3 regions of the Pseudomonas sp. FBCC-B1565 genome follow, and region 3 is predicted to be linked to each of the others. Evidence: predicted binding sites of a transcription regulator. Region 3 holds the regulator's gene; each other region holds the start of a gene.
What was found. Region 3 encodes FliA, which starts transcription of late flagellar genes. Its sites were predicted from a motif close to CTAAAGTTTNNNNNNNNNNNGCCGNTAA; they were not measured.
Positions count from the first base shown of each region.

Region 1: the regulator FliA is predicted to act here: its motif matches at 1,616-1,643, upstream of NL123_RS30100 (methyl-accepting chemotaxis protein).
Region 2: the regulator FliA is predicted to act here: its motif matches at 1,992-2,019, upstream of NL123_RS15275 (methyl-accepting chemotaxis protein).

Region 1 is NZ_CP101438.1:6,543,989-6,548,190, reverse strand. It holds rRNA gene NL123_RS30115 (23S ribosomal RNA) at 1-977, shown strand, start outside; rRNA gene rrf (5S ribosomal RNA) at 1,133-1,248, shown strand; rRNA gene rrf (5S ribosomal RNA) at 1,358-1,473, shown strand; gene NL123_RS30100 (methyl-accepting chemotaxis protein) at 1,757-3,637, shown strand; gene NL123_RS30095 (SRPBCC family protein) at 3,682-4,140, opposite strand; gene NL123_RS30090 (amino acid adenylation domain-containing protein) at 4,159-4,202, opposite strand, start outside.
Region 2 is NZ_CP101438.1:3,233,908-3,238,109, reverse strand. It holds gene NL123_RS15285 (flavin reductase) at 1-309, opposite strand, end outside; gene NL123_RS15280 (acyl-CoA dehydrogenase family protein) at 569-1,759, shown strand; gene NL123_RS15275 (methyl-accepting chemotaxis protein) at 2,084-3,709, shown strand; partial or broken gene NL123_RS15270 (hypothetical protein) at 3,989-4,202, shown strand, end outside.
Region 3 is NZ_CP101438.1:1,855,997-1,860,198, forward strand. It holds gene flhA (flagellar biosynthesis protein FlhA) at 1-133, shown strand, start outside; gene flhF (flagellar biosynthesis GTPase FlhF) at 146-1,462, shown strand; gene fleN (flagellar synthesis regulator FleN) at 1,569-2,402, shown strand; gene fliA (RNA polymerase sigma factor FliA) at 2,399-3,139, shown strand; gene NL123_RS08885 (chemotaxis response regulator CheY) at 3,309-3,683, shown strand; gene NL123_RS08890 (protein phosphatase CheZ) at 3,702-4,202, shown strand, end outside.

The DNA of each region.
Region 1 (4,202 bases), 2.0 Mb from region 3:
AGGTAGCGAAATTCCTTGTCGGGTAAGTTCCGACCTGCACGAATGGCGTAACGATGGCGGCGCTGTCTCCACCCGAGACTCAGTGAAATTGAAATCGCTGTGAAGATGCAGTGTATCCGCGGCTAGACGGAAAGACCCCGTGAACCTTTACTATAGCTTTGCACTGGACTTTGAATTTGCTTGTGTAGGATAGGTGGGAGGCTTTGAAGCGTGGACGCCAGTTCGCGTGGAGCCATCCTTGAAATACCACCCTGGCAACTTTGAGGTTCTAACTCAGGTCCGTTATCCGGATCGAGGACAGTGTATGGTGGGTAGTTTGACTGGGGCGGTCTCCTCCTAAAGAGTAACGGAGGAGTACGAAGGTGCGCTCAGACCGGTCGGAAATCGGTCGTAGAGTATAAAGGCAAAAGCGCGCTTGACTGCGAGACAGACACGTCGAGCAGGTACGAAAGTAGGTCTTAGTGATCCGGTGGTTCTGTATGGAAGGGCCATCGCTCAACGGATAAAAGGTACTCCGGGGATAACAGGCTGATACCGCCCAAGAGTTCATATCGACGGCGGTGTTTGGCACCTCGATGTCGGCTCATCACATCCTGGGGCTGAAGCCGGTCCCAAGGGTATGGCTGTTCGCCATTTAAAGTGGTACGCGAGCTGGGTTTAGAACGTCGTGAGACAGTTCGGTCCCTATCTGCCGTGGACGTTTGAGATTTGAGAGGGGCTGCTCCTAGTACGAGAGGACCGGAGTGGACGAACCTCTGGTGTTCCGGTTGTCACGCCAGTGGCATTGCCGGGTAGCTATGTTCGGAATAGATAACCGCTGAAAGCATCTAAGCGGGAAACTAGCCTCAAGATGAGATCTCACTGGAACCTTGAGTTCCCTGAAGGGCCGTCGAAGACTACGACGTTGATAGGTTGGGTGTGTAAGCGCTGTGAGGCGTTGAGCTAACCAATACTAATTGCCCGTGAGGCTTGACCATATAACACCCAAGCAATTTGACTACTCTAACGAGCATCAGATTGCGGTGTGTGAAGACGAAATGAACCGAAAGTTCGATGTTCACAAAACACCGAAAGCTGTCACATACCCAATTTGCTGAAGCGAGGCCAAGGCCACGACTCAGTACCCGAATTTCTTGACGACCATAGAGCATTGGAACCACCTGATCCCATCCCGAACTCAGTAGTGAAACGATGCATCGCCGATGGTAGTGTGGGGTTTCCCCATGTGAGAGTAGGTCATCGTCAAGATTAAATTCCAGAACCCCTGATTGCTTATGCAGTCAGGGGTTTTGTTTATGTAGAAGTCCATGAATTTCATCGGCACGTTGCTAACCCAACGGTCCGGTACACAGAATTTCTTGACGACCATAGAGCATTGGAACCACCTGATCCCATCCCGAACTCAGCAGTGAAACGATGCATCGCCGATGGTAGTGTGGGGTTTCCCCATGTGAGAGTAGGTCATCGTCAAGATTTAATTCCGAAACCCCTGTCTGCTAACGCAGACAGGGGTTTTGTCGTTTGGGGCCATAAGTCACCACAATTTGTCGTTTCCTCACACATGCCTACCGCTGGTCAGTTTCCTGCTTAAAAATCAGAAACATCCCACAATTTTCTAAGCTTTGCCGCGGCTTGGCCGAAAGCCTGACGAGCCATGCGTGCACCGAAATAGAGCGGCCCCAGAAGCTGCCTATACCGTTACATGGAATTTTTCACCCGGCACGCTCACCCCCCTTTGGCAAAAGAAGTCGATGAAATGAATCTCAAGTTCAGTCATAAAATTCTGTTGGCCGCGTCAGGCGTCGTGGTTCTGGCCTTCGCGTTATTCACCCTCTACAACGACTACCTGCAGCGCAGCACGATCAAGCAGAACCTGGAGTCGTCCATCCAGCAATCCGGTGAACTCACTGCCAGCAGTGTGCAGAACTGGCTTAGTGGCCGAATATTGGTACTCGAGAGCCTTACGCAAAACGTTGCTCACCAAGGCAGTGGTGCCGACCTTCCTGGCCTGGTCGATCAGCCAGCGTTCACTGATAACTTCCAGTTCACCTATGTTGGCCAAACCAATGGTGTGTTTACCCAACGTCCTGACGCAAAAATGCCCGATGGCTACGACCCCCGTCAGCGTCCCTGGTACAAACAGGCAGTAGCAGCAGATAAACCCATGCTTACCCCACCCTATATGGCAGCGGTGGGTGGGCAGATCGTGACCATCGCCATGCCGGTGAAAAAGAACGGCGAGTTGCTCGGTGTGGTCGGCGGTGACCTGAGCCTGCAGACCTTGGTGAAGATCATTAACTCGGTGGATTTTGGCGGCATTGGCCATGCGTTCCTGGTCAGTGGCGACGGGCAAGTCATCGTCAGTCCCGATCAGGACCAGGTGATGAAAAACCTCAAGGACATCTACCCCGGCACTCAAGTGCGCATTGAGAAGGTCAGTCAGGACGTCGTTCTCAATGGCCAGGACCGAATCTTGTCATTCACCCCTATCAGCGGCTTGCCAGGCGCGGATTGGTATATCGGCCTGTCGATTGATAAAGACAAAGCCTACGCACCGCTGGGCAAATTCCGGACATCTGCGTTGATTGCCATGTTGATCGCCGTGGTTGCGATTGCCGTGCTCCTGAGCTTGCTGATTCAAGTCTTGCTGCGACCCCTGACCACTATGGGCGTGGCGATGCAGGATATCGCCCAGGGCGAGGGTGACCTGACCCGTCGTCTGGCGGTCACCAGCAAGGACGAATTTGGCGAAGTCGGCAGTGCGTTCAATCAGTTCGTAGAGCGCATCCATGCGTCGATTTCGGAAGTGTCCTCGGCTACGCGCCAGGTGCATGACTTGTCCCAGCGTGTGATGGCTTCGTCCAATGCGTCTATCGTCGGTTCCGACGAGCAAAGCGCGCGCACTAACAGCGTCGCCGCAGCGATCAATGAACTGGGTGCCGCCACCCAGGAAATCGCGCGCAACGCCGCCGATGCGTCACAACACGCCAGTGGTGCCAGCGAGCAGGCCGACGATGGCCGCAAAGTGGTCGAGCAGACCATCCTTGCCATGTCGGAGTTGTCGCAGAAGATCAGCTTGTCCTGCACCCAGATTGAAACCCTGAACGCCAGCACCGACAACATCGGTCACATCCTTGATGTGATCAAAGGCATCTCCCAGCAAACCAACTTGCTGGCGCTTAACGCTGCCATCGAGGCGGCCCGAGCCGGTGAGGCCGGGCGAGGCTTTGCGGTGGTCGCCGACGAGGTACGTAACCTCGCTCACCGCACCCAGGAGTCAGCCGAGGAGATCCACAAAATGATCACTTCGCTGCAAGTGGGCTCGCGTGAAGCGGTGACTACCATGAATGCCAGCCAGGCCTCCAGCGAGGAAAGCGTAGAGGTCGCGAACCAGGCCGGTGAGCGCCTGGTCAGCGTGACCCAGCGAATCGTTGAGATCGACGGCATGAACCAGTCCGTCGCCGCAGCCACTGAAGAGCAGACGGCCGTGGTGGAAACCCTCAATGTGGACATCAACCAGATCAACTTGCTGAACCAGCAGGGCGTGGCCAATCTCAATGAAACCCTGAAGGATTGCGATGCCCTGTCGCAGCAGGCCAATCGTTTGAAGCAGTTGGTCGATAGCTTCAAGATCTGACCCGCTGATTCATTGGCAGGGGCGCATCGCGTCGCTCCTGCCGCTTAGCTGAGTATTCGGCGGACATTGTCCAGGGCGCTGTTGGCGAAGTCTTGCACAAACTGTTCGAACCCTGTGTTCGCCGTCTCTGTGGGCTCTGCAATAATTGTCCACATCACCTTGGAGCGCTCCGCTTCAAGTGCTTCCACTTGGATCGCCGCCCATAGTCTGGCCACACCCAGGGTGTTGTAGATCGTGGTCCAGGTCATGTGCATAGCCTGTTCATTCCGGCTATTGAGTTGCTCCACTACACAATTGCCATCGCGGAAGAATTTTGTCCGCAAGGCGCCCACGCCTGAGCCCATCATTTCGATATGGCTCAAGTCCGGAATGAACATATCGAAGCCGGCAAATCGCCCCACCATGTCCCACAGGCGAGAGGCGGAACAGTTGACCACAACAGAAGCCACTATCGGTAGACCACTCGGGTTGCGGATTAACGTATCGGGTTGCAGCAGTTTCATGAGGTTGTCCTGGGGTGTTCAAAGAAAGCCGATGGCCTTGAGGTAATTGCAGCCTTTGCTCA
Region 2 (4,202 bases), 1.4 Mb from region 3:
CCAATCCTGGCCGGTAAAACGTTCAGCAGGCGGCAGGTCGGTCATACCAGCAAACTGTCGCGCAACACCCTCCAGATCACCGGTCAGTATATTTACGCACAACGCCCTGTTGCCCAGCAACGCCTCATGAATTGAACTGTTACGGTTGATGCAAACCAATAATGTTGGGGGCGTATCAGTGACCGAACAGACCGCACTCGCAGTTAATCCGAAGCGACCATGGGGTCCATCGGTAGTAATGATATTCACCGCCGCAGACAACAATGACAGCGCTTGCCGAAAATGTTGTTTTGATTGATCGCTAACCATAACCTTCACCTTGTAATTATTGACTGGGTGAATCCATGTTGAGACGGATTGTTCATCCGGTCAAATTCGCTTTACTCATACGCACTATTGACAGTAGGAATAGCCATCGCCCTTAAACGCCCTCCCCTTTAGAGGCGCATGGCACGACAGTTAATTCCCACAGATTATTTAGCTTATTCATATTCCGAATTTGATTTTTTCTTATCAGCCCACGCATTCTAAGCGTGTATGCAATCACCCTAGCAAGAGAACAATAAACATGAACAGCAAAAACAATTTCGATGATCGTGACACACTTGAAGGCGCTCCAATCAGCATCAAGGCGATTTCCCTGGATGATGTGATTGCGGAGATTGCCGAGCGTCGCAGCGAGTTTAACCAACGTTCCCATGTCCCTTTAGACATGATCGAAAAAATGAAAGCAGTGGGTATCTTCCGCGCCAGTACTCCCAAATGTTTCGGTGGCGATGCGCTGCCTCCAGCCGAGTTCCTGCGCATCGTAGAGCGGGTTTCCGAAGCCGACGGTTCGGTCGGTTGGGTGACCGCGTTCGGCTCAGCCAACATCTACCTGGCGGCACTCCCCCCGGCAACCCAAGCGTTGATTTATACCAACGGGCCAGACCAGGTCTATGCTGGCGGCCTTTACCCTCTACAACCTGCCAAAGAGACTGAAAATGGCTGGGAAGTCAGCGGGCACTGGCGGTTTGCTAGTGGGTGCAAAGGTGCCAACTGGATTGGTGTAGGCATCGGTGGCACATCGGCCAACGGTGGAGGACCGACGGCAGGCAAACCGCTGACCGCTGTGTTCCCGGCAAGCGAAGTGCAGATCGTCGACAACTGGAATGTTGTCGGGATGCAAGGGACGGGGAGCCATGACCTCAAATTGCACCAAAAGAACGTCCAACGCGAGTGGACTTTCGTGCGGGGCAGTGCCCCCACAATTGACGAGCCCCTCTATCATTACCCGTCCGTTTCCTACCAGGCGCAAGTTCATGCCGCCGTTAACCTTGGGCTGGGACGCGCAGCACTGGACTTGGTGATCGCAATGTCGGGCAGCACCAAGACTATCACCGGTGCCCCGCGTTTGGGTGATCGCGCTTATTACCGCAGCGAACTGGGTAAGGCAGAGGCGATGCTGCGAAGCGCCCAAGCGTTTTTCTACGAATCCGCCGAAGCTGTATGGGCCTCGCTCATCGCCGGTAATCCGGTGACCCTGCAGCAGACTAACTTATTACGCCTCAGCGCCACCCATGCCGCTCATACCGGAGCGGACGTAGTCATGAAGGCTTATCGACTGGCTGGGACTGCAGCCATCTTCAATGACAACCGTCTGCAATGGATCGTACGCGACTCCATGGTAGTGACACAGCATGCTTTCCTCGGTGAAGCGACGTACGACGGCGCTGGCGCGTTGTTCGCCGGCATCGAACCGACCATCCCCTATCCTTGAGCACCATTATGCACAGCATCTTCTGCCACGCTGCCGCAGCCTCTAGAACTGATTCTGCAAGAGAAATATGCAACCTTGGTAGCGAGTCTCTACCAACTGAACGAAAGTCGCGTCCAGGTCGTTTGGGTTGAAGATTGTCGCCATCGAGCTGCATCGGCCCAACATCAGTCGATGTCTGCAAGTTGGTGAGTGGGCAATATCAGTTTTAATATGCGGCACACAGCTGTATTCGCTCAAGTGTGCCATCAAGCGACCGATAAAAACTTATGCGCTGGACCATCCGCCGCTGCTTGCGGGGAGCACATTCCACGCTCTAGGAAAACCATGACAATAAGAACAATGAACATTGCTCCGCGCGCATTTCTGGGGTTCTCCCTGATAGGCGCGCTCATGCTGATTCTCGGCCTCTTCGCCTTGTCTCAGATGAGCAAGATCCGAGCAGCTGGCGACGACATCGCGATAAATGGCGTCCCTAGCTTTCAGACCCTGAATGCTCTCACTGTGACGGGCGTCCGCATGCGGGTTTTGTTGTATCGGCTGTTGACTGATCGCGAACCGAATACTCAGAACAGGACTATCGAATTACTTGCGGAACAAAACCAACAACTTAACAAGTCGCAGGCAGCATACGCCAAACTGATTTCATCCCCTGTAGAGCAATCCGACTACAACGACTATATGCGGCTGATGGATGAATATCGGAAGATTGAAACGCGCCTTGTTACCCTCAGTCGGGCTGGCGATCTGCAGGAGCTAATGCGCGTGCTGAACGCCGAGTCTGCGGCTAACGCTGAGCAGATAAACGTAGCGTTGGGTAAGCTTACTGACTTTAATAACGGCCAGCTGGCTATCATCAATCAATCCGCTGCTGACCAGTACAGCTCTGCGTTCAACTGGGTTGTTGGCCTCCTCATTATTGCCTCGCTGCTGACCATGCTGTTTGCCTGGCTGCTGACCAAGAGCATCACCCAACCGATAGCGTTGGCACTTGAAGCGGCTGAAACCATCGCCGAAGGTAATCTGACCCGATCGATAAAGGTTGATGGCACTGACGAAGCGGGCCGGTTGCTGCTCGCCATGCAAAAAATGCAGGAGAAACTGCGCGATACCTTGATGCGTATTTCCGGATCCGCAACACAACTGGCTTCCGCTGCCGAGGAGCTGAACGCCGTTACCGATGAAAGCGCCCGTGGCCTTGCGCAGCAGGACAACGAAATAGAACAAGCCGCGACTGCAGTCAACGAAATGACCAGCGCTGTCGAAGAAGTGGCGCGTAACGCAGTGAGCACTTCAGAGGCGTCAAAAAACGCGACGGCGTCAGCAGGCGATGGCCGGGACCTGGTTCACGAAACCGTCAACGCTATCGAACGCATGAGCGGGGATGTGCAAAGCACCGCCGATCTGATTGGTAATCTTGCGGAAGAGTCCCGCGACATCGGTAAGGTTCTGGACGTGATTCGTGGCTTGGCGGATCAGACCAACCTGCTGGCGCTGAACGCAGCTATCGAAGCGGCCCGGGCCGGTGAAGCCGGTCGCGGCTTTGCGGTTGTCGCCGATGAAGTGCGCGCTTTGGCCCATCGCACCCAACAGTCCACCAGCGAAATTGAACGCATGGTTGGCAGCATTCAAGGCGGCACCCAAAAAGCGGTCAGTTCAATGCGTAACAGCACTGACCGTGCTGAATCTACCCTGAACATCGCGAAAGGCGCAGGCTTGGCGCTGGAAACCATCAACACTGCAGTAGTCGAGATCAACGAACGTAACCTGGTCATCGCCGCCGCTGCGGAAGAACAGGCTGCAGTCGCCCGTGAAGTGGACCGCAACTTGGTTAACATCCGGGACCTGTCGACGCAATCTTCCAACGGCGCCGCCCAGACCAGCGCCGCCAGCGGCGAGTTGACCCGCCTGGCGGTTGACCTGAACAGCATGGTGTCGAGGTTTCGCTTGTAAGAGGTATCGGAGGCCATCTGTTGGAGCGAGGCTCGCCCGCGCGTGCGATGAAGAGGTCTGCCTGATATACCAAGGCGCCTAGTTCGCAGGCAAGTCTGGGTCTCACAGAGTTCAATTTGAACCCTGATCCCGCCCACAAAGTTACAGCCATTGGCACTAAGTGTCCCATTGGCCTGTGGGCCAACCGTGGCGCTGGATAACGGCGCCATATGGTCCTCTGTGTTGCCTCCAAATAGCCCCGACTACAACGAGATGGCCACCCTCTCCGCTCCCATCGCTGATGCGCAAGGTGACAGCGTTTGTCGATACATCCAGCGCGCCAGGCTCGAACGCAGCGTGATCGATTTGGCCAACCCGTTTCTGCGCACCGAGTCGCTTACCTCGATCGCTTAAAAATGATGTTTCACAGATTCCGCTCATTTCAGCCGCTTCTGGAAAAAAACACTTTGCACTGAAGCCTAAAACACTTTCGTGCGCATGCCTTGCCCGGAGC
Region 3 (4,202 bases):
GGCAGGCCCGGTCCGGGCGATGTTGTCGCGGTTTGGGCGCCTGGCAGTACCGAATTTGCACGTTTTGGCTTATCAGGAAATTCCTGACAACAAGCAAGTGACTATCGTCGCGACAGTAGGGCCCAACGGCTGAGGGTAGTGGGTTATGCAAGTGAAGCGTTTTTTCGCCGCCGATATGCGTCAGGCCATGAAACTGGTTCGTGATGAGCTGGGCGCCGACGCCGCGATTATTGGCAACCGTCGTATTGCCGGCGGTGTCGAGCTGACGGCTGCCCTGGATTACACACCTTCGGCCTTGGCGCCGCGCGTGCCGAACATGGAGCTCGAAGACGAGCTGCGCAAGACCGCTTCGCGGATTGTTTCGGCCCAGGCTGAACTGAGCATGCGTGGCGACAGCGATGCCACCACCAATCGCCAGTTGTTCGCCGGCCTGCCGCTGACCGCCGCGGAGCCATTGGTTGAGCCAACCTTCAAAGAGCCGCCGCGTCCCGCTGCGCCAGCCCCGGCAGCGGCGGTTGACCAGCGTGTGTTCGACTCGATGCGCTTTGAACTCAATGGCCTGCGTGAGCTGCTCGAAGTCCAGTTGGGTTCGCTGGCCTGGAACCAATTGCAAGGCAGCAAACCGCAACAGGCCAACCTGTGGCGTCGCCTGCAACGCATCGGCCTGTCCGGCCCGTTGTCCCGCGACCTGCTGGCCCTGACCACCGAAATCGAAGAGCCTCGCCAGGCCTGGCGCATGTTGCTGGCCCACTTGGCGCGGATGATCGTCACCCCGGAAATCGAACCCCTGGAAGAGGGCGGTGTGATCGCCATGGTCGGCCCCGCCGGCATGGGCAAGACCACCACCCTGGCCAAGCTGGCGGCGCGTTACGTGCTCAAGTACGGCGCTCAGAATATCGCGCTGGTGAGCATGGACAGCTACCGTATCGGTGCCCAGGAGCAGCTCAAGACCCTGGGCCGCATTCTCAATGTGTCGGTGACCCATGTCGACCCAGGCCAGTCCCTGGCCAACGCCCTCGACCCGCTGCTGCGCAAGCGCGTGGTGCTGATCGACACCGCCGGCCTGCAAGCCAGCGACCCGGCATTGCGCATGCAGTTGGAAAGCCTGGCCGGGCGTGGCATCAAGTCGAAAAATTACCTGGTGCTTGCAACCACCAGCCAGAAACAGGTTCTTACCGCTGCGTATCATAGTTACAAGCGCTGCGGCCTGGCCGGTTGCATCCTCACCAAGCTCGACGAAACCGCGAGCCTGGGCGAGGTGCTGAGCCTGGCCATCAGTCATGAATTGCCGGTCGCCTACCTGACCGACGGGCCGCGGATCCCGGATGATCTGCATCTGCCGCGCCGTCATCAGTTGGTCAGCCGTGCAGTCAGCGTGCAAATGCAAGACGAGCCTAGCGAGGAAGCGATGGCCGATATGTTCGCCGACCTCTACCACAACCCGGCGAAGCGGGTAGGTTGAGGGCGGTATGAACACCGTGAAATGTATCTACATCGATGGTCTGCAAGCGATTCACGCGGCCAAGCCATGTAGCCTGCGTCTAAGCAAGACAAGGTAAAGAAATAAAATGGGCAGCATGCATCCCGTACAGGTGATCGCGGTGACCGGCGGCAAAGGTGGCGTCGGGAAAACTAACGTGTCAGTGAATTTGTCCCTGGCCCTGGCAGAGCTTGGCCGTCGCGTCATGCTGCTGGATGCTGACCTGGGGTTGGCGAACGTCGACGTTCTGCTGGGGCTGACGCCCAAACATACCCTTGCCGATGTGATCGAGGGCCGCTGTGAGCTGCGCGATGTGCTGCTGCAGGGGCCTGGGGGCATCCGCATCGTGCCGGCCGCCTCCGGCACCCAGAGCATGGTGCACCTGAGCCCGGCGCAGCATGCCGGGCTGATCCAGGCGTTCAGTGACATCGGCGACAACCTCGACGTGCTGGTGATCGACACCGCCGCCGGGATCGGCGAGTCCGTGGTCAGCTTTGTGCGCGCTGCGCAGGAAGTGTTGCTGGTGGTCTGCGATGAACCCACCTCGATCACCGACGCCTACGCCCTGATCAAACTGCTTAACCGCGACTACGGCATGAACCGCTTCCGCGTCCTGGCCAACATGGCCCAGAGCCCGCAGGAAGGGCGCAACCTGTTCGCCAAGTTGACCAAGGTCACGGATCGTTTCCTCGATGTCGCCTTACAATACGTCGGCGCAGTTCCCTACGACGAGTGTGTGCGCAAGGCTGTGCAAAAGCAGCGTGCAGTCTACGAAGCGTTCCCTCGTTCCAAGTGCGCACTGGCGTTCAAGGCTATTGCCCAGAAGGTCGATACCTGGCCATTGCCCGCCAACCCCCGGGGGCATCTGGAGTTTTTCGTCGAGCGATTGGTGCATCAGACGAGCGCAGGACCCGTGCTATGACAGCGACCGGCTACAACGCGTACAAGAAGTCTGCCCGTGACAGCCAGGGCGAGTTGATCGAGCGCTACGCGCCCCTGGTCAAGCGCATTGCCTATCACTTGCTGGCGCGCCTGCCCGCCAGCGTCCAGGTCGAAGACCTGATCCAGGCGGGCATGATCGGCTTGCTCGAAGTGTCGACCAAATACGACGCGAGCAAGGGTGCAAGTTTCGAGACGTATGCGGGCATCCGCATCCGTGGCGCGATGCTCGATGAAGTGCGCAAGGGTGACTGGGCGCCGCGTTCGGTACACCGCAATACACGCATGGTCAGTGACGCAATTCGCGCAATTGAAGCAAAAACCGGTCGCGACGCTAAAGATCACGAAGTTGCGGCCGAACTCCAATTGAGTCTCGACGATTACTACGGGATTTTGAACGATACCTTGGGCAGCCGATTGTTCAGTTTCGACGACCTGTTGCAGGACGGCGAACATGAAGGGCTGCACGAGGACGGCGCGAGTGCTCATATGGAGCCATCGCGAGACCTGGAAGATGAGCGTTTCCAGGGGGCGTTGGCGGACGCGATTGCCAATTTGCCGGAGCGTGAGCGGCTGGTGTTGGCGCTGTACTACGACGAAGAGCTGAACCTCAAGGAAATCGGTGAGGTCCTGGGTGTCAGCGAATCGCGGGTCAGCCAGTTGCACAGCCAGTGCGCAGCCCGCTTGCGGGGGCGCTTGGGAGAGTGGCGAGCGCGCTGAACAGGCAGTGTGGGGACACTGCAGACGATACCGCGAGGGCAACCGGCCTTCGCGGGTTCGACCCGTGGTGCCCCCGGCAGTCCTTTTTGTGTAATGCCTGTTGATTGAAATGGCGCGTCCAGGTGCTGGGCGCGTTTAAGACTGCTTGGAGGTCGAATTGGACAAGAACATGAAAATCCTCATCGTTGATGACTTCTCAACGATGCGGCGGATCATAAAAAACCTGTTGCGTGACCTTGGGTTCACAAACACGGTCGAGGCGGACGACGGCATTACGGCGATTCCGATCCTCAACAGCGGGAGCATCGACTTTCTGGTAACAGACTGGAACATGCCGGGCATGACCGGTATCGACTTGCTGCGCCACGTGCGCGCTGACGAAAAGCTGCGCAGCCTGCCTGTGCTGATGGTGACCGCCGAAGCCAAGCGTGAGCAGATCATCGAAGCCGCCCAGGCCGGGGTCAACGGTTACGTGGTCAAGCCATTCACTGCACTGGCCTTGAAAGAGAAGATCGAAAAAATCTTCGAACGCATCCACGGCTAATGCCATCGCGGGGGAGCTATGGAGCATAAAGAAACGTCACAGGGAGACTTCGAGTCGACCCTGAAAAAGCATGCTCACCAGTTGGTCGACAGCCTTGAAAAAGGCCAGTTCGGCGACGCGGTGCAGTTGATCCATGAGCTCAACCAGACCCGTGACCGCGGCCTGTATCAGGAAGTGGGCAAGCTCACACGCGAGCTGCACAGTGCGATCGTCAATTTCCAGATTGACCCGCATATGCCCCAGGCCGAAGAAATCTCGCAAATCACCGATGCCACCGAACGCCTGTCCTATGTGGTCAGGCTGACTGAGGCGGCGGCCAACCGCACCATGGACCTGGTGGAAAACGCCACGCCTCTGGTCAACGGCATGGCCACTGAAGCCCAGGCCCTGAGCCACGACTGGGGCCGCTTCATGCGCCGGGAAGTGGGGGCTGAGGAGTTTCGCGAGTTGGCACGTCGGGTTGACGGTTTCCTGTCACGCAGCGAGCAGGAAAACCGCACGGTTTCCAGCAACCTCAAT